4 regions of the Streptomyces griseoaurantiacus genome follow, and region 1 is predicted to be linked to each of the others. Evidence: riboswitches for the same ligand, from Rfam matches in the RefSeq annotation. Region 1 holds a riboswitch; each other region holds the start of a gene.
What was found. Region 1 has a riboswitch for cobalamin ahead of OHB09_RS01740 (ABC transporter substrate-binding protein). Riboswitches for the same ligand answer to the same signal wherever they lie in the genome.
Positions count from the first base shown of each region.

Region 2: it holds a riboswitch for cobalamin, as region 1 does, so the genes downstream of both, OHB09_RS07300 (cobalamin biosynthesis protein) here and OHB09_RS01740 (ABC transporter substrate-binding protein) in region 1, are expected to answer to the same signal.
Region 3: it holds a riboswitch for cobalamin, as region 1 does, so the genes downstream of both, OHB09_RS22085 (ribonucleoside-diphosphate reductase subunit alpha) here and OHB09_RS01740 (ABC transporter substrate-binding protein) in region 1, are expected to answer to the same signal.
Region 4: it holds a riboswitch for cobalamin, as region 1 does, so the genes downstream of both, OHB09_RS28460 (CbtB domain-containing protein) here and OHB09_RS01740 (ABC transporter substrate-binding protein) in region 1, are expected to answer to the same signal.

Region 1 is NZ_CP108326.1:389,012-393,914, reverse strand. It holds gene OHB09_RS01750 (ABC transporter ATP-binding protein) at 1-398, opposite strand, end outside; gene OHB09_RS01745 (FecCD family ABC transporter permease) at 395-1,510, opposite strand; gene OHB09_RS01740 (ABC transporter substrate-binding protein) at 1,507-2,532, opposite strand; cobalamin riboswitch at 2,581-2,701, opposite strand; partial or broken gene OHB09_RS01735 (LysR family transcriptional regulator) at 2,791-2,880, opposite strand; partial or broken gene OHB09_RS01730 (NADP-dependent oxidoreductase) at 2,931-3,038, opposite strand; gene OHB09_RS01725 (DinB family protein) at 3,086-3,643, opposite strand; partial or broken gene OHB09_RS01720 (SDR family NAD(P)-dependent oxidoreductase) at 3,751-4,511, opposite strand; gene OHB09_RS01715 (TetR/AcrR family transcriptional regulator) at 4,675-4,903, shown strand, end outside.
Region 2 is NZ_CP108326.1:1,606,237-1,611,139, reverse strand. It holds gene OHB09_RS07305 (cobyric acid synthase) at 1-1,552, opposite strand, end outside; gene OHB09_RS07300 (cobalamin biosynthesis protein) at 1,549-2,523, opposite strand; cobalamin riboswitch at 2,624-2,764, opposite strand; gene OHB09_RS07295 (hypothetical protein) at 2,894-3,109, opposite strand; gene OHB09_RS07290 (inorganic phosphate transporter) at 3,121-4,452, opposite strand; gene OHB09_RS07285 (lysozyme) at 4,587-4,903, opposite strand, start outside.
Region 3 is NZ_CP108326.1:4,934,045-4,938,947, forward strand. It holds gene OHB09_RS22085 (ribonucleoside-diphosphate reductase subunit alpha) at 1-2,392, opposite strand, end outside; cobalamin riboswitch at 2,518-2,646, opposite strand; gene mctP (monocarboxylate uptake permease MctP) at 2,806-4,416, opposite strand; partial or broken gene OHB09_RS22095 (DUF3311 domain-containing protein) at 4,500-4,757, opposite strand; gene OHB09_RS22100 (GntR family transcriptional regulator) at 4,901-4,903, opposite strand, start outside.
Region 4 is NZ_CP108326.1:6,445,625-6,450,527, reverse strand. It holds gene OHB09_RS28475 (winged helix-turn-helix transcriptional regulator) at 1-157, shown strand, start outside; gene OHB09_RS28470 (histidine phosphatase family protein) at 238-825, shown strand; gene OHB09_RS28465 (CbtA family protein) at 898-1,659, opposite strand; gene OHB09_RS28460 (CbtB domain-containing protein) at 1,681-1,902, opposite strand; cobalamin riboswitch at 1,938-2,083, opposite strand; gene OHB09_RS28455 (MbtH family protein) at 2,221-2,433, opposite strand; gene OHB09_RS28450 (non-ribosomal peptide synthetase) at 2,430-4,903, opposite strand, start outside.

The DNA of each region.
Region 1 (4,903 bases):
TGGGCGGCGTCGACCGCGAGGAGTGCGGACTCGATGAGACCGGCGTCCTCGGGAGTGTCACCGGCGAGGAGTCGCTTGTGCGGGGTGCGGCCCATGGCGACGACCTCACGGACGGCGAGATCGAAGTCGGCCGCGGAGTCCTGGACCACCGCCGCCACGGTGCGGGCCAGTTGCCGTACCGGCAGCGCCCAGGCGTCGCCTCCGTCGACCCGGACCTGGCCGGTGTCGGGGCGCAGGACGCGGTAGACGGTGCGCAGGAGGCTGGACTTGCCGCTGCCGTTGGGGCCGACGAGACCGATGGTCTCGCCCGGGCGGGCGGTCAGGGAGACGTCGCGCACCAGGTGGTGTGCTCCGGCGGTGAGCGTGACGCCGTCGACGCTCAGGTCGGTCGCGGTCATGCCACTCCTCGGTCGGTGCCGCGCCGGGCGTCCCGGCGCATCAGCCACAGGAAGAAGGGGCCACCGCACAGGGCCGTGAGCACGCCGACGGGTATCTCCATCGGTGCGGCGATCGTCCGTGCGGCGATGTCGGCCCAGACGAGGAAGACCGCTCCGGCGAGTGCCGCCGTCGGCAGGACCCGGCGGTGGTCGCCGCCGACGAACAGGCGCACGATGTGGGGCGTCATCAGGCCGACGAACCCGATCGGACCGGCCGCCGCGACAAGGACGCCCGTGACGAGGGAGAGCAGGACGAACAGATGGGCGCGGAAGCGGGCCACGTCCAGTCCCAGCGTGGTGGCGGCCTCCTCGCCGGCCAGCAGGAGGTTCAGGTTGCGGGCCTGCGCCATGAGGACGCCGATGCCGAGCAGCAGGGCGGTGCTCGGCAGCCACAGCGTGCCCCAGCCGACCCCGCCGAGTCCGCCGAGGGTCCAGGCGAGGACCGCGCGGGTCTCGTTGCCCCGGTCGGTGGTGAGGAGCAGCAGATCGAGGACCGCGGTGAGCATCGCCGCGATCGCCACCCCGGACAGCACCAGCCGCGAGGAGGTGATGCGTCCGCCGGTGCGGGCGGTGGCGTACACGAGCAGGAGCGCGCCCAGGGCGCCCCCGAAGGCGGCCATCGGCAGGGAGGCGGCTCCGAAGAGGGTGAACCCGAACACGAGTACCGAGACCGCGCCGAGCGACGCCCCGGAGGAGACGCCGAGCAGGTACGGCTCGGCGAGCGGATTGCGCACCAGCGCCTGCAGAGCGGTGCCGATCACCGCGAGGCCCGCGCCGGTGACCGCGCCGAGCAGCACCCGCGGCGCCCGCACGTCCAGCACGATGGTCTCCCGCGCCCGGGACCAGTCCGGCTCCCGCCAGTCGGCGCCCAGCGAGTGCGTCACGATGCCCCACACCTGGCCCGGCGGTACGTGCACGGAGCCGATCGCGAGGCCCGCCGTGACGGAGACGAGGAGCAGGGCGGTGAGCACCAGCGACGTGACGGCCGGACGCGTACGGCGGCCCGCGCCCGGCCCGGTGGTCCGCCGCCGTACCGTCCGTTCGACGGGCGTGCCGGTGGCTGCCCGGGTCACCGGAAGCTCTCCGGGTGCAGTCCTCGGGCCAGGTCGTCGACCGCGTAGGCGGAGCGGACGCCGACCAGGGTGGCGGTCAGGGGCAGGACGACGAACCGCTTGTTCCTGATGGCGGGTACGTCGGCGAGCGCGGGCCGGGAGAGGAGGAACTCCTTCTTCTCCTCGACGCTTCCGGCACCGGCGTAGTCGTAGAGGGCGATGACCTCCGGCCGGCGCTCGACGACCTGCTCCCAGGAGACGTCACCGAAGACGTCGTCCAGGTCGGCGAAGACGTTCCTGCCACCGGCCAGCCGGATCAGTTCCGTGCCCAGGCTCCTGCCGCCCGCGGTGAAGGCGCTCCTGTCGCCGCTGTCGTAGACGAAGACGGGCACCTCGTGTGCACCCTCGACCTCGGCGGCGGCTTTGCCGACGCGGTCCCGCAGATCCTCGACCAATTTGCCGGCCCGGTCCGGGACACCGAAGATCCTGCCGATGGTGCGGATCTCCTCGTAGGTGTCCTTCATCGTCACCCGCTTCCTGCCGCAGTACTCGCGGTTGAGGTAGGTGTCGATGCCGGCGTCGGCGAACGCCGTGCGGGAGCGGCCCTCGTTCTTCGCGAAGGCACTGCCGTAGCCGCCGTAGACGAAGTCGGGTTCGGCGTCCAGGATCCTCTCGAACGACGGCTCCCTCTTCGCCAGTTCGGGTATCGCCTCGTACGCCTTCCGCAGTTCGGGCAGGACGGGGGAGTCGGGGAAGGCCGTGCCGACCATGCGGTTCTTCAGGCCGAGGGCGAGCATGAGTTCCGCCGGGTGCTGGTGGATGGTGACCGCCCGGGACGGCGGCCTGTCGTACGTCGTCCTGACGCCGCAGTTGTCGATGGTGACCGGGAAGCCCGCGGGCACGGCCGCGGTGGCCTCCGCGTCCGCGCCGCCCTCGTCGGACGCACCGCAGCCGGTGGTCAGCAGTACGGACGAGAGCGCCACGGCGGCGGCCGCGGCGCGAAGGAACCCGCGTGTGCGGGCAGGGGTGATCGACTGGGACACGTAAAGCCTCCTGGAGTCCGCGCTCCTCGGATCGGGCCCGCGACGGACCAGTGTCCTGACTCCCGGATCGGCGCTTCCTCCGCCTTCCCGCGCGGCGCGCAGTGGCATGTCGGAGGGGCGCTCCCCGGTCACAGTGGCGGGACCGTGCCGGATTCGCACCGGCTTCCTGTCTCCCGTCGCGGCGATGACCTGGCGATCCTACGGTCCGCCCGGCCGACGGCGAAAGGGCGTGCGGATCGGCGCTCCCGCACGCGGCCTCGCCACTCCATGACCTTCGCTCACCAGGGAGAGCACCGCCCCGTCGTCCTCGGCCTCGACGGTCGCCTTCGGGATCCAGTCCTGTGCCGCACGCCGCCGCCGCGCTTCACCCATGCGGACATCGCGGAGAGGGGTGCCGCAACGATGATCTTGCCGGTGTTCTCGCCGTGCAGCATGCCCAGGAACGCGTCCACGATGTGCTCGAAGCCGTCGACCACCGTCTCGTCCGAAGCGAGCCGTCCCGCTCTCGTGGAGCGGCCGTTTCCGGGGCCGGCATCGGCTCGGCATCTCCCGGTCATTCGGCGCCGTACGGCTCCCGCCGGCGATAGAGGTCGCGCAGCAGGGCGATCTCGGCGCCGTGATGGATCAACTCCCTGTTGACGTGCAGGACTCGGTTCTCCATGGGCCACCGTTCGGGACCCGCCGTGGGCGGACCGTCCAGGTCGGCGTCCGAGAGCTCGCGGACTCCCGCGTTCCATCTCCCGTACATCTCATCGAGCTGTCGCAGCGCCTCGTCGGCGGTACCCGCATAGGCGAACGGCCGGGAATCGAGGTCCTGGCCGCCGAAGTACCATCCGACCCGATGGCCCAGGCAGGAGACGATGAGGTGCGCCAGCCGCCAGGCGATCGTGGTCACCGGCGCGGGCACGGGGGCAGGGGACGCGGAGTCCATCGTCCATTCCCCCGCCCCGTCCGGCATCGGTGCGGACGTCGTGCCACGGGGGCGGATGCTCCAGCAGTCGCGTACCGGCTCCCAGAAGTACTCCTCGTCGGTAAGACCCTCCAGCCGTGGCCGCAGGTTCTTGGTCCAGTACCAGTCCAACTGGTCCGCGAGTCGCTCGCTTCTCGTCATTTCCGCACACTACAGAGGGCGGAGACTCGGCTGTGCCCCTACGCCGGTGCATGGCTGCTCACTGTCACTGTCAAATCGAGGAGCTCGACGGGCACGCGCCCGCGGGCTCAGAGGAGGGCGCCGCCGGAGACCTCGATGCGCTGGGCGGTGACCCAGCGCAGGCCCTCGGAGGCCAGCGTGGCGATGGCGTCGCCGATCTCCTCGGGTTCGCCGACGCGGCCGAGCGCCGTCTGTCCGGCCAGGGCCCGGCGCATCCCGGCGTCGTCCCGCATCGCCCCACCGTTGAAGTCGGTGGCGGTCGGTCCCGGGGCGAGGGAGTTGACCCGGATGCCGTGCGGCCCGAGTTCCGCGGCGAGGGTGCGGCTCAGGGCCTCCACGGCGGCCTTCGAGGCGGAGTAGACAGAGGTGGCGGGGCTGGTGTGGCGGGTCAGCGACGTCGAGACGTTGATGACGTGGCCGCCCTGCGCCAGCAGCGGCACGAGGGCCTGGACGAGGAAGAACGTGCCCCGCACATTGGTGCGCCCATCACCGTGTCGAAGTCCTCGGTCGTGACGTCCTCCAGCGGTCCGAAGATTCCCACTCCCGCGTTGTTGACCAGGACGTCGAGCCGCGAGGCACCCCAGCGTTCCAGCCACTCGCGCAGCGCCGAGGTGAAGGCCGGGAAGGAGGACACGTCGCTGAGATCCAGCCGGAGAACAGCGGCGGTCCCGCCCGCCGCCCGCACCTGTTCCACCGTCTTCCCGGCGCCGGCGGTATCGCCGCGGTGGGTGACGAGGACCCGCATCCCGCGCGCGGCCAGGGCGACGGCCGCGCTGCGACCGAGGCCGCGATTCGCACCGGTCACCAGAGCGATCCTGTCGGTCGTCATGAGCTGTCTCCTCCATCGCGAACCACCGGAGCGAGGCCACCGGAAGGGGCCGAGCACCTTGAACAGCGAGGCGAGTCACTCGACTCCCCTCAGGTTCGTACCGTAGGCACGGCAATAGAGGCGAGTCAAGTGACTCGCCTCGGTGCTCCGGCATACTGTCCGCATGGCAGCAGAACTCTCGGCCCACCACCGCAGGCTCGCGCAGAAGAAACGCGAGGCGATCACCACCGCGGCCACCGAACTGTTCCTGGACCGCGGCTACGACGGCACCTCACTGGCCCGTATCGCCGAGGCGGCCGGGGTCTCGAAGTCCACCCTGTTCAAGCAGTTCCCCACCAAGGCAGCACTCTTCGAGGCCATCGTCACCGAGTCCTGGCAACGCGACGCCGGTG
Region 2 (4,903 bases), 1.2 Mb from region 1:
CGCCGGACTCGATGAGCCGCCGCAGCGCGTCCGTGTCCGCGTGCTGTTCGATCAGGTCGCCGAGCCGGTCGAGCCGCTCCTCGCGCAGCGCGGCGAAGCAGGTGTCCGGGGCGGGCACGAAGCGGCGGCCCGCGGCGGCCGCGACCTCGCGCAGGTAGGCGCGCCGGAAGCCGTCGGACTCCAGCGAGCCGTGCCAGTGCGTGCCCCGGACGGCGCCGACCCGGCAGCCGTCCAGGGCCTGTCCGGCACCGTCGGAGAAGAAGGGGTCGCCGCCGGTGACCTCGGCGACCCCGTGGTGGATCTCGTACCCCTCGGCCCTCTCGCCGAGGGCGCGGCCGACGGGCCGGGCGAGGGTCTTCTCCCGGGCGAAGCGGACGCGCACGGGCAGCAGCCCGAGGCCGTCCACGCGCCCGGCGCGCGACTCGACCTCGTCCTCGATCTGCTCGCCGAGGATCTGGAAGCCGCCGCAGATCCCGAGGACCGGCCGCCCCTCGGCGGCCCTGCGCCGCAGGGCGTCGGCGAGCCCCCGCTCCCGCAGCCACTCCAGGGCCCGGACGGTGCCGCGCGTGCCGGGCACGATGACGAGGTCGGCGTCGGCCAGTTCCTCCGGCCGGTCCACGAAGCGCACCAGCACACCGGGTTCGGCCGCGAGCGCGTCGACGTCCGTGAAGTTGGACATCAGCGGCAGGGCGCACACCGCCACCCGCAGCACGTCCTCGCCCACCGGCGGCGCGGTGTCCGACTCCCGTACGGTCCCGCGCAGCGAGATCCTCCCCCCCGCTCTCACCTTCGTTCGAGCAGGGGGGACCCCCATGCCGTCCTCCTCGTCGATGCCCAGGCCGTGCCGGAACGGCAGCACGCCGTACGTGGAGCGGCCGGTGAGACCGTGCAGCATGTCCAGGCCCGGCTCCAGCAGCGAGACGTCGCCCCGGAACTTGTTCACGAGGAACCCGGCGACCAGCTCCTGGTCCTTGCGGGAGAGCAGGGCGACCGTGCCGAAGAAGGAGGCGAAGACGCCGCCCCGGTCGATGTCGCCCACGACGAGCACGGGCAGCTTCGCGTTCCGCGCGATCCCCATGTTGACGATGTCGGTCCGGCGCAGGTTGATCTCGGCGGGGCTGCCCGCGCCCTCGCAGATCACCGCGTCGTGAGTGGCGCGCAGTTCGGCCAGCGCGTCGAGCACGACGGAGAGCAACTCCCGCTGCCGGCCGCCGTGGTAGCCGCGGGCGCTCATCTCGCCGACCGGCCTGCCTAGCAGCACCACCTGGCTGCTCCGCTCGCCGCCCGGCTTGAGCAGCACCGGGTTCATCAGCGCGGTCGGCTCGATCCGGCAGGCCTGCGCCTGCATGGCCTGCGCCCGCCCGATCTCGGCGCCCCCCCGTGTGACGAAGGAGTTGAGGGACATGTTCTGCGCCTTGAACGGCGCCACCTTCACGCCCTGCCGCGCCAGCCACCGGCAGATCCCGGCGGTGACGACGCTCTTCCCCGCGTCGGAGGTGGTGCCGGCGACGAGCAGCCCGCCGCCCCTCGGCCGTTCGGTCCCGCCGCTCATGACGTACGTCCCTTCGTCCGGGGCGCGCCGGCGCGCCTCCCGCCCGCGCAGGCGAGCCGGACGCCCGCGCACACGCCCAGCGCGAGCCAGCCGACCCGCCGCGAGAGCCGTGCCGCCCGCTCGATGTCCCCCACCCGCACGGCGCGCCCGGCACCGTTGAGCACCGGGCGGTGCTCCACACGCCCCCCGTACGACAGGGTCCCGCCCAGCCGCACCCCGAGCGCCCCCGCGAAGGAGGCCTCCACGGGACCGGCGTTGGGGCTCGGATGGCGGTGCGCATCCGCCCGCCAGGCCCGTACCGCGCCCCGGGGGTCCGGTCCGGCGGCGGCCGCGAGGACGGCGGTGAGCCGTGCCCCGGGCGCGCCGGCGAGGTCGTCCAGGCGCGCGGAGGCCCAGCCGAACCGCAGATGGCGCACGGAGCGGTGGCCCACCATGGCGTCCAGGGTGTTGACGGCCCGGAAGCCGAGCAGTCCGGGCACCCCGGCGACGGCGCCCCAGACGAGGGCGCCCACGACGGCGTCGGAGGTGTTCTCGGCGACGGACTCCACGACGGCCCGGGCGATCCCCTCGGCGTCCAGGGCCTGCGGGTCGCGCCCGCACAGGTGCGGCAGCCGCGCCCGTGCGGCGTCCACGTCACCGCTCTCCAGCGCCCGTCCGACGGCCCGCGCCTCGCGGATGAGCGAGGTGCCGCCGAGGACCGCCCAGGTGGCGCTCGCGGTCAGGGCGAGGGAGGCGGCGGGGGAGTGGCGTACGGCGCGTACGGCAAGAGCCCCGAGCGCGGTGGCACCACCGGCGCACACGAGGGTGTGCAGTGCGCCCCAGCCTCGGTGGTCACGCCACAGCACGCGCTCCACGGCTGCCGCGGCCCGCCCGAACACGGCGACGGGATGCCCGCGGCGGGGATCGCCGAGGAGCAGGTCACCGAGGAGGCCGGCGGTGGCGCCGTACGCGTGGAGGCGTTCGGCACCCACGGGGTCAACCGGCCGTGGGATCGGTCAGGTTGTCGCTGGTGAACCTCGGTCGGCAGCCGCGCATGGCGAAGTGTCCTCACTCAGGGTGTCCACGCCCTGGTTCGACGAGATGGGCGGTGAGAGTTCCTGGCTCCCGGGATGGCTACCCCGGTGACAGTGGCGGGACCGCGCCGGATTCACACCGGACTTCCTCTCCTGCCGCCGCATTGGCTTCGGCAGTTCACCACGCCCCCCGACCTCAGTCAACCTGGCCTTGACCTGCTGTGCGGAGTCCCACACGCGCGTTTCCGGGCGCGCGAAAGGGGGGTGGGGGCGGTCGAAGCCGCTCCCACCCCCGCGCGCGCCCTTCACGCCGTCAGGTCACGACGCGTCAGACCACGATCAGATGGATCCCGTACGCCACCGCGGCCGCGCACGCGGCGAAGCACGCGTAGGCCCCCGTGGCGGCGAGCACGGCGCTCCCGCCGCGCGCGGACTCCTTCTTCGTGAGCCCGACGATGCCGAGCGTGAACAGGCCCACCAGTCCCACCGTCACCACGAGCGAGACCCCGAACACTGATCCGAGTGCTGCCCAGTCGATCTTCATCTGTCCGTTCCTCACACCGCGGCGGGACGAGTCGGTTCCGCCGCGGACCCGGTGTCCGGGGCGGGGATGGTGGCCTGCAGTTCTACAACCGGCGTGTTGGCCCCGGCCGTTCCGGCGGTGTCCGCCTCGACGAGTGGGCCCGCCGGCGGCGGCGCCACCGCGGCGATGGCCGCGGTCACGACGCCCGGGGACTCGGCGGGGACACCCCCGTCGGCCTCGGCGGCGTCGATGTCCCCGACGCCGTCGAGGTCGTTGACGTTGTCCACGGTCACCGGCTTGCGCCGGGACAGCACCCAGATCGTGCCCGAACCGGCGAGCAGCAGCGCGCCGGTCACGACCGTGCCCCACGTGCCCTGCTTGGTGAGCACCTCGGCCCCGGCTCCGACCAGACCCGCCGCCGGCAGCGTCAGGCACCAGGCGACCAGCATGCGGGTCGCGGTGGACCAGCGGACCACCCCGCCCCGGCGGCCGAGCCCCGAGCCCATCACCGCGCCCGAGCAGACCTGGGTGGTGGAGAGCGAGAAGCCGATGTGGGAGGAGGCGAGGATCGCCGTCGCCGCACTGGTCTGCGCGGCGAAACCCTGCGGCGGTGCCAGGTCGGTCAGCCCCTTGCCGAGGGTGCGGATGATCCGCCAGCCGCCGAGGTAGGTGCCGAGCGCTATCGCCGTGCCCGCCGAGAGGATGACCCACATCGGCGGGTTGGAGCCGGGGGAGAGGACGCCGCCGGTGACGAGGGCGAGGGTGATGATGCCCATGGTCTTCTGCGCGTCGTTGGTGCCGTGCGCGAGGGAGACCAGCCCGGCCGAGGCGATCTGCCCGGCCCGGTAGCCCTTCGCGGTGGCCTTCCGGTCGGCCCGGTCGCCGATGGCGTACGTGAGCCGGGTGGCGAGCATCGCGGCCAGACCGGCGACGACCGGCGCGGCGACCGCGGGGATGAGGACCTTGGTGACGACGGTCGAACCGTTCACCGAGGACCAGCCGGCCGACATGACCGCCGCGCCGATCAGACCGCCGAACAGTGCGTGGGAGGAACTGGAGGGCAGACCCAGCAGCCAGGTCAGCAGATTCCACAGGATCGCGCCGACGAGGGCGGCGAAGATGACCTCGGTGCGCAGGCCCTCCTCGTCGATGATGCCGCCGGAGATCGTCTTGGCGACCTCCACGGAGAGGAACGCGCCGACGAGGTTCAGCACGGCGGACATGGCCACCGCCGTCTTGGGCCTCAGAGCGCCGGTCGAGATGGTCGTGGCCATCGCGTTGGCCGTGTCGTGGAAACCGTTCGTGAAATCGAACACGAGTGCGGTGACAATCACGATACCCAGAAGGAGCGTGATGTGTTCCATTTACCCAGGCTTCTGTTGGACGTCAGTGGCCCTAGGACCGTAGGCAACCTGGGTGAACGGCAGGTGAACGAGGGCGGGCGGTGCGGTGACCCGAACGGAGTGCCCGGGTTCCGCTTTCGCGCCCCCGCCGCCCCTCAGCCCCGCGCGAACCGCTTCAGCCCGGCGAGGGAGCCGTTGAAGACGTTCTGGTCGCCGGGCAGGGTGCCCGAGGTGGCGTACTGCCAGAACGTCCAGGTCGTCCAGCCGCCGGGCAGGGCGCCCGTGCCCGAGGGGTCGTGCCGGGCGATCCACAGCGCGTGGTCGGCCGCGAAGGCGGTGCTGTCACCGGTGCACAGTCGCCACCAGTCGGCCGTCGTGTACAGCACGGGGCGGCGCCCGGTCAGCCGCAGCACCTCCTCGCTGAACGACCCCATCCAGCGCACCATGGCGGCCTTGCCCAGCCCGTAGCACT
Region 3 (4,903 bases), 4.5 Mb from region 1:
CGGGGGCCTCGGCGGCGGGGCGCTGCGCACGGGCGGCGCGGGCGATCCGGGTGGCCGGGCGGGAGCGCAGGTAGTACGTCGTCTTCAGCCCCGACTTCCACGCGTAGGCGTACATCGAGGAGAGCTTGCCGATGGTCGGCGTCTCCAGGAACAGGTTCAGCGACTGCGCCTGGTCCAGGAACGGGGTGCGGGCGGCCGCCATGTCGATCAGGGCGCGCTGCGGGAGCTCCCACGCCGTGCGGTAGAGCCGCCGCACCTCCTCGGGCAGCCAGGTCAGGCCCTCCACCGAGCCGTTGGCCTCGCGCAGCGCCTCGCGGGTGTCGGCGTCCCAGCGCCCCAGCCGCTTGAGGTCCGCCACCAGGTACGGGTTGACCTGGAGGAACTCGCCCGACAGCGTCTCGCGCTTGAACAGGTTGGAGACCTGCGGCTCGACGCACTCGTGGACGCCCGCGATCGAGGCGATGGTGGCGGTGGGCGCGATCGCGAGCAGCAGGGCGTTGCGCATGCCGGTGACCGCGATCCGCCGGCGCAGCGCCGCCCAGCGCTCGGGCCAGGACAGCTCCACGTCGTAGTGGTCCGGGTGCAGCACTCCCCGGGCGGTGCGGGTGCGTTCCCAGGCGGGCAGCGGGCCGTTGCGCGCGGCGAGTTCGGCGGAGGTCTCGTAGGCGGTGAGCATGAGCCGTTCGGCGATGCGGGCCGAGAGCGCCCGGGCCTCGGGGGAGTCGAAGGGCAGGCGCAGCCGGAAGAGGACGTCCTGGAGGCCCATCACGCCGAGGCCGACGGGGCGCCAGCGCGCGTTGGAGCGCCCGGCCTCCTCGGTCGGATAGAAGTTGAGGTCGATGACGCGGTCGAGGAAGGTGACGGCGGTGCGCACCGTCGCGTCGAGCCGCTCCCAGTCGATGCCCGCGTCGGCGGTGCTCCTGCCGGCGGTGCCCGCGTCGGCGGTGCCCCCGTCGGCGGTGCCCGCGTCTGCGGTGTTCCCCTCCCGCACGAACGCGCCGAGATTGATCGAGCCGAGGTTGCAGACGGCCGTCTCGCCGTCCTCGGTGACCTCCAGGATCTCCGTGCAGAGGTTGGAGGAGTGGATCACGTTCCCGGGCTCCGCGGTCTGGTTGGCGGTGCGGTTCGCGGTGTCCTTGAAGGTCATCCACCCGGTTCCGGTCGACGCCAGGGTGCGCATCATCCGGCCGTACAGCTCACGGGCCGGCAGCGTGCGCACCGCGAGCCCCTCGGCCTCCGCGGCCCGGTAGGCGGCGTCGAACTCCGCGCCCCACAGGTCGGTCAGGCCGGGGACGTCGGAGGGGGAGAACAGGGACCACTGCGCGTCGGCCTCGACCCGGCGCATGAACTCGTCCGGGATCCAGTGGGCCAGGTTGAGGTTGTGGGTGCGGCGGGCGTCCTCGCCCGTGTTGTCGCGCAGTTCGAGGAACTCCTCGATGTCCGCGTGCCAGGTCTCCAGGTAGACGGCGGCCGCCCCCTTGCGCCGGCCGCCCTGGTTCACGGCGGCGACGGAGGCGTCGAGCGTCTTCAGGAACGGCACGATCCCGCCCGAGTGCCCGTTGGTGCCGCGGATGAGGGCGCCGCGGGAGCGGATCCGCGAGTACGCGAGGCCGATGCCCCCGGCGTGCTTGGAGAGACGGGCGACCTGGTGGTAGCGGGAGTAGATCGAGTCCAGTTCGTCCTCGGGGGAGTCGAGGAGGAAGCAGGAGGACATCTGGGGGTGACGGGTGCCGGAATTGAACAGGGTGGGGGAGGAGGGCAGGTACTCCAGACGGCTCATCAGGCCGTGGAGCGCGGCCACTTCCTCGACCGCGCGGTCCGCCCCCGCTCCGGCGAGGTCCGCCTCCTCGGCGAGGCCCGCGGCGACGCGCAGCAGGAAGTGCTGGGGCGTCTCGATCACCTTGCGGGTGACGGGGTGGCGCAGCAGATAGCGGGTGTGCAGCGTGCGCAGGCCGAAGTAGCCGAAGCGGTCGTCGGCGTCGGGGTCGACGAGCGCGTCCAGCCGTGCGGCGTGACGGCGGACGAACGCGGCGGTCCGGTCGGCGACGAGGCCCTCCCGGTGGCCGGCGGCCACGGAGGAGGTGAAGGACGTGACGCCCTGGGAGGCGGCCTCGGCCCGGATGGTGAGCGTCAGCAGGCGGGCCGCCAGCCGGGAGTGGGCGGGGTCCTCGGAGATGAGCCCCGCGGCCGCCTCGGTGGCCAGTTCCCGCAGTTCCTCCTCGCCGGCGTGGCGGGAGCGGCCGCGCAGGGCCGCCGCGGCGACCCGGCCGGGGTCGGCGTCGGGGAGGTCGGCGCTCAGTTCGGTGAGGGTCCGCAGCAGGGCGGCGCCGGGACCGTCGGGTTCCTCGGGCGCCGGGATCGCCGGGGCCGGAGCGGCCGGGGCGGTGGTCATGGGGAGCTCTCCCTCGTTCGGCGCGGGCCATGACGAGGGCAGGGAGCAACGGTGACGCAACGGATGCGCCGGGTCGCGTCCCCGGCCCATTCCACGAGGCCCGGACGTCGGGCGCCCGGACCGGACGGCCGGGCGCACTGCCGGCAGGTCCTCGGACTCAGCCCTACGCGCGGACGCGTGGATTCACCGTTGCGGGACAGTTCCGGATTCGCACCGGATTCCCCTGCGGCGGCAGCGGTGCCGAGCATACATGTAGTGCCGGAGAGCTGGTGACGGGCCCACATGTTGTGTCGGGCGCGATCGCCCCTGCGCATCCGGTGATCCCGAGGCGCACTGGCGGGAGGCCGCCGCACGCGAAAGGCCGCGACCACCCCCGGGGGCGGCCGCGGCCTTCACACGCCGAACGGGAGACCCTAGTGCGAGGTCCCCGCCGTGGCCGCCGGCAGCTCCTGCTCGACTCCGGGGTCGCCCGCGTCCGCCGTGTAGTCGTCCGCCGCCGTCTCGTCGATGCCCTCCGGCGCCTTCGCGGCCCGCAGGACGAACGTCAGGACCACCGTCACCACCACGTTCAGCACGAACGCGGTCAGGCCGATGTAGCCGATCTCCCCGATGCCGGGGATGTCGTCCGAGGAGCCGCCGAAGTGCTTCTGCGTCGGCGAGGCCACCCCGTACGCGGCCACCGTGCCGTAGATCATGCCGACCGCCCAGCCGCCGAGCAGCGCCCACCGGTGGAACCAGCGGGTGAACAGGCCGCCCACCAGCGCGGGGAACGTCTGCAGGATCCAGATGCCGCCCAAAAGCTGGAAGTTGATCGCCACCGTCTTGTCCATCGTCAGGACGAAGACCAGCGCGCCCACCTTCACCAGCAGCGACACGATCTTGGAGACCCGGGTCTCCTCCTTCGGCGTCGCGTCCGGCTTGATGAAGTCCTTGTAGATGTTGCGGGTGAACAGGTTCGCCGCGGCGATCGACATGATCGCCGCCGGCACCAGCGCGCCGATGCCGATCGCCGCGAAGGCCACGCCCGCGAACCAGTCGGGGAACATGTTCTCGAAGAGCTGCGGAATGGCGAGCTGGCCGTTCTTGACGCTGATCCCGTCCGCGATCGCCATGAAGCCGAGCAGCGCCAGGAGGCCCAGCATCAGCGAGTACAGCGGCAGGATCGTGGTGTTGCGCCGGATCACCTCGCGGCTGCGCGAGGACAGCGTCGCCGTGATCGAGTGCGGGTACATGAACAGCGCCAGTGCGGAGCCGAGCGCGAGCGTGGCGTACGTCCACTGCCCGCCCGCGGCCGGGACCACTCCACCCGCGCCCGCCTTGGCGAACTTCTCGCCCGCCGAGGCGAAGATGTCGTCGAAGCCGCCCAGCTTGATCGGGATGTAGATGATCGCCACCGCGATGACGATGTAGATCAGCGCGTCCTTCACGAAGGCGATCAGCGCGGGGGCCCGCAGCCCGGAGGAGTACGTGTACGCGGCCAGGACGCCGAAGGCGATCAGCAGCGGCAGGTCCTTCACGAACCAGTTGGTGTTCTCGCCGCCGCCGACGCCCATCACGTCCAGCACGGCCTGGATGCCGACGAGCTGGAGCGCGATGTACGGCATCGTGGCGAGGATGCCGGTCACGGCCACCGCGAGCGAGAGCCCCTTGGAGCCGAACCGCCCGCGCACGAAGTCGGAGGTGGTGACGTACCCGTGCCGGTGGCTGACGGACCACAGCCGGGGCAGGAAGGTGAAGACCAGCGGGTACACCAGGATCGTGTACGGGACGGCGAAGAAGCCGGAGGCGCCGGCCGCGTAGATCGCGGCGGGCACGGCCACGAAGGTGTACGCCGTGTAGAGGTCGCCGCCGAGCAGGAACCAGGTGATCCAGGTGCCGAACGAACGTCCGCCCAGGCCCCACTCGTCGAGGCTGTGCTCGTTCTCGGCCTTGCGCCAGCGGGCCGCGAGGAACCCGATGGCGGTGACCGCGACGAAGAAGAAGATGAAGACGCCGAGTGCGACGCCGTTCACGCCGTCCTTCATTCCGCCGCACCTCCCTTCGGGTTCGCCGGGGCGTCCGAGGAGGCCGGGGTGCCGAGGGCCCCCGAGGACGCTGCGGACGCCGCGGACGCGTCACGGGAGGCGGCGGCCCGGCCGCGCTGGTCGAGGTGCCACAGCTTGTAGGCGGTCATGGTCAGCGCGGTGGAGATCAGCACCCACAGCATCTGGTACCAGTAGAAGAACGGGATGCCGATGAACACCGGGTCGGTCTTGGCGTACGAACCGACCCACAGCATCGCCACGAACGGCGCGACGAGGCAGAGGCCGATGACCACCCGCAGGGGTGTCACCGCCCCTCTGCCGACTCCTGGGGCATCTGACATGTGCGGCTCCGTCCCCTCGCTGGTCAACCGGCAATGCGGAGGGAAATCTAGGTCACCGCGTCCAGGGAACGGAACCCTTGTCCGCATAACGGTTGGGGAAGGCAACGAAAAGGAGAGGAGCGGTGACGGTGGGTGAACCCCCCTCA
Region 4 (4,903 bases), 6.1 Mb from region 1:
GCTGGAGACCTCTCCGCTGGGCGTGGAGTACTCGCTCACGCCCCTCGGTGAGTCGTTCCGCGGCCCCTTCACGCACCTGCTCGACTGGACGATCGAGCACAGCGGTGAAGTGACGGCGGCGCAGCGGGAGTTCGACGCGCGGTCGTCGGGACGCTGACCTTCCCCGAGGGGGCGGGGAGCGGGCGCGCGCGTACCGTAGCCGGTACCTCCCCGACGACCGACAGCAGGAGCAGCCGCGTGACCAGCCGTGTCACTCTCCTCTCGCCCGCCACGAGTCCCTCGCTGCGGCGGGCCCTGTTCTACGACGGGGACGCGCTCGACGAGGCCGGGGCGGCGCGTGCCCGGGAGGCCGCCGGTGTGCTGCCCGCGCCCGCCCGGGTGCTTCTGTCCCCGAGCGCGCGCTGCCGGGGGACGGCGGCCGCGCTGGGCCTGGAGGGCGTGGCGGCGGCGGAGCTGGCCGGGCTGGACGTGGGCCGCTGGCGGGGCCGTGCGCTGGAGGAGGTGGCGGCCGCCGAGCCGGAGGCGATGGCCCGCTGGCTGGCGGACCCGGGCAGCGCGCCGCACGGTGGCGAGAGCGTGGAGGGCCTGTGCGCGAGGGTGGCGCGGTGGCTGGAGGAGGAGCGGGACGGTGCGGGCCGTACGCTCGCGGTGGTGGAGCCGGAGGTGGTGCGGGCGGCGGTCGCGGGCGCGCTGTCGGCGCCCGCCGCCGCGTTCTGGCGCCTCGACGTGCCGCCGCTCACCCTGACCGAGCTCAGCGGCCGGGCGGGCCGCTGGAACGTGCGGCTGGGCCGCCCGTTGACGCCGTCGGACGCCGACCGGGGGTGAGGGCCGCGCGTCCGCCGGGCCTGCGGAGGGTGTCCCGCCCGCACGCCGGGGTTCCCGGCGTGCGGGCGGGTTTCAGCGTGCGGCGGGAACCGCGCGAGCGCGCGCTGCCGCCGGCCGTGGGTCGAGCAGGCGTTCCGCCAGTTCACCGAAGAGCAGGCCGAAGCCTGCCCACAGGGTGGACTGGATGGCCAGGGCGGAGAGCCGGAACCGCCACAGCAGGGTGGCCGGGAAGTGGCTCGGCACCTCGTTGACGGCGGGCAGGAACGCGTAGGCCATGCCGATCACGGCGGCGAACGCGGCCACGGCGGTGACCGTGGCCCACCAGGTGCCCAGGCGGGGTGCCAGGCGCTTGCCGAGGAGGGTCGCGCCGATCGCGAGGAGCACGCTGAGCAGCATCATCAGGAAGTACAGGCCGGTCCGCCTGCCGATGGTGTCGGCTTCGCCGACGGAGGGCGGGTTGGCCGGGTACTTCAGGAACGGCACGACGTAGACGGCGAGCAGGGCGCAGCCGGAAAGCAGCAGCGCCGTCGCCCGCGGGGTGAGGCGGCCGACCCGGCCGAGCGCGTAGCAGTACGCGAGCGCGGCGATGCCGCCGAAGGCGACCCCGTAGACGAGGACGCCGGTGGCGAGGCCGGCGGTGGACTGCAGGGAGCGGGAGAAGACCTCCGTGTCGTGTTCGTGGGCGTGTGTGTGGGCGGGGACGTGCTCGAAGGCGATCGCCTTGTCGACGTCCGGTTCGCCGAGGAAGTAGGCCACGAGCAGGGCGAGTACGCCGGCGGCGAGACCGGCGAGCATGCCCCGCACGAGGAGGTTCCGTACGGTCGCGGAGTTCATGGGCGGGTGCTGTCCCCCGGCTCAGTGGCAGGGGAAGCCGAGCAGGTGGCGGGCGTCGTGCACCCACTCGTGGACGTCCGTGCCGTTGAACACGGAGGTGGCGCCCTGCTCGGCGCCGACGAAGTAGAGCAGGACGAGCATCAGGATGCCGAAGAAGACCGCCCAGGGAGCTATCGCCCTGAGCGGCAGCGTGGCGGGAACGGCGGGGGTGGTGGCTGTCGGCTGGGCGACGGTCTGCCCCATGGCAGGACCTCCTCTGGGAGTTCGCGTCCCATCTCGGTGGTGCACAGGACGACGGCCACGGGTCTGACTCACGGGCGCTCCTCGGGGGAGGCCCGCATACAGTGGCGCGACCGTGCCGGATTCCCACCGGCTTCCGTCTCGCCGTCGTCGATTCGGACAGACCGTACCGCGTGACGCGGACACGGCCAAGACCGCCCCGTCCGGCGTGATCTTCCTCTCTGCCGGGCGGAGTCGTGCACCGGCGGTCCTGGACGGCACGTTCCGCGGCGGGAGCCGGCGGCGGGGCGTCGGTCCCCGCCACCGGCTCCCGGGGCGCGCTCAGTCGGTGGTCATGGCGTCCACCAGGCTCTTGGGCCGCATGTCCGTCCAGTTCTCCTCGATGTGGTCGAGGCACGCCTGACGTGGCGCCTCGCCGAAGACGGGCTCCCAGCCGTCCGGCACGTCGACGAAGGTGGGCCACAGCGAGTACTGGCCCTCCTCGTTCCTCAGCACGAGGTAGTCGGCGTCCTCGTCCTCGAAGGGGTTCGTCATCCTTCGCTCCTGTCCTTCGCCCCGGGGGTGGTGGGGGGTTCTTCCTTACGGTCACCGTCTGTCGTGGGCAGCCATGCGGCGACGGCGTTCCACAGCAGCGGGAGCATGGGGGGATCGGCCATCTCGTCGTGCGTGCACGGCAGTCGGGCCTCGCTGATGCGGCCGGTGGTGTAGGGCTGCCACATGGCCCGGCCCCAGCCGTCCTCGAGTTCCTCGGACGAGAGGAAGAGGACGTCGCCGTCGAACACGCGGGGGCGGTGGCCGACGTAGACGCGGGTGTTGTTGGCGATGATCCTCGCCCGGACGGCGGCCTCGTCCTTGGAGATCTCGGCACGGAAGTGGTCCGGGAGTCCGGCGAGGTCGCGGAGGTCGGGTGCCTCGTCGAGGGTGTCCGACTCCTCGGCCGGGGCGTCGGGGTCGAGTCCGGCGCGCTCGTACATCGCGCGGCGCAGCAGTTCCGCGGACTCCTTGACGGCCTCGTCCGTGCCGGGGGTGTCCTCGGGCGCGGGCGCGTAGCCTCCCATGATGACGAGGGCCACCTCCTGGCCGTCCTCCCGCAGTTGCACGGCCATCTCGTGGGCCACCCGGCCGCCCATCGACCAGCCCAGCAGATGGTACGGGCCCGAGGGCCGCACGGTCCGCAGTTCCGCGACGTACTCCTCGGCCATCTCCCGGATGGAGCCCGGCAGTTCACCCGAGGCGTCGGCGTCGCGGGCCTGCAGGCCGTACAGGGGGACCTCGGGGGGAACGAAGGCGGCCAGCGGGGCGAAGCACCAACTCAGCCCGGAGCGCGGGTGCACGCAGAAGAGGGGCGGCCGGCTGCCGTGCGTCCTGATGGGGAGCAGGGTGCGGAGCGACTCGTCCGTCGCGGGAAGGCTCAGCCGGTGGGCGAGTCCCTCGACGCTGGGTGATTCCATCAGGGTCTGGACGGAGACGTCGACGCCCATGACCGCGCGGATGCGGCGCACCAGCCTGACCGCCAGGAGCGAATGACCCCCGCGTTCGAAGAAGTTGTCCGTGACGCCGATGTGCGGCACGTTCAGCTCCTCGGCGAAGACGCGGCACAGGATCTCCTCCTGGACCGTGGAGGGCCGCCGGCCCGCGGCGGACGCCGTGTGATCCGGCGCGGGCAGCTCCCGCCGGTCCAGCTTCCCGTTCGCCGTCAGCGGCAGGCTCTCCAGAACCACCAGCGCGGAGGGCACCATGTGTTCCGGCAGCCGGGCACCGAGGTGGGCGCGCAGGCCGGCGGTGTCGATGCCGTCCGTGCGGTCGGCGGGGACGAGGTAGCCGACGAGTCGCCGGTCGCCGGGGCGGTCCTCCCGCACCACCGCCGCCGCCCGGGCCACGGACGGATGCGCGGCCAGCGCGGCCTCGACCTCGCCCAGCTCGATCCGGAAGCCGCGCACCTTCACCTGGTCGTCGGTGCGGCCCAGGTACTCCAGCTCCCCGTCCGTGGTCCAGCGGGCGAGGTCGCCGGTGCGGTACATCCGTTCCCCCGGGGAGAACGGACTGGCCACGAACCGCTGCGCGGTCAGCGCCGGACGTGCGTGGTAGCCGCGGGCCAGTGGGGCGCCGGAGACGTAGAGTTCCCCCGCGACACCCACCGGGACGGGCCGCAGGGCCGCGTCGAGGACGTGGACGCGGGTGTTCCACACCGGGCGGCCGAGGGGCGCGGCGCCCCGGGGCCAGGTCTCCCGGTCACCGGGCAGGGTGTGGGCGGTCACCACATGGGTCTCGGACGGGCCGTAGTGGTTGTGCAGCACCGTGCCGGGCTCCCCGCACAGCTCGCGGACCCGCTCACCGAGGACGAGGGCCTCGCCGGCCTGGGCGACGTGCCGGAGCCGCGGCAGTGGGGTGCCCCGCTCCGCCACGGCCTCGCCCAGGGCGTCGAGGAGCATGGTCGGCGCGTACAGCTCGGTGATCCGCTGCTCCCCGAGCCAGGTCACGAAGGCCTCCGGGTCCCGCCGGGTCTCCTCGTCCGGGATGACGAGGGTCTTGCCGTCCAGGAGCGCCGAGAGGACCTCCTGGGCCGAGACGTCGAAGCTGATCGCCGTGAACTGGGCGACCCGCGCGCCGGGTTCCGCGGGGACGGCGGACGCGTGCCAGGAGAGCAGGTTGACCAGCGCGCCCCCGGGCATCACCACCCCCTTCGGTCGCCCGGTCGACCCGGAGGTGTAGATCAGGTAGGCCGGATGCTGCGGCAGCAGCGGGGTGGTGCGTTCGCCGTCGTCCGGGGCGCCGGCCGGCAGGGCGTCGAGCGCGGTGAGGACCTCGGGGTCGTCCAGCAGCAGGGTGGGCCCGGCGGCCGGGCGAGCGGCGACCGCACTCGTGGTGAGTGTCAGCGCGGGGTCGGCGTCGGCCAGCATGAAGGCGATCCGCTCGGCCGGGTACTCGGGGTCGATCGGCAGGTAACCGGCGCCCGACTTGAGCACCGCGAGCAGGGCGACGATCAGGTCCACCGAGCGCGGCA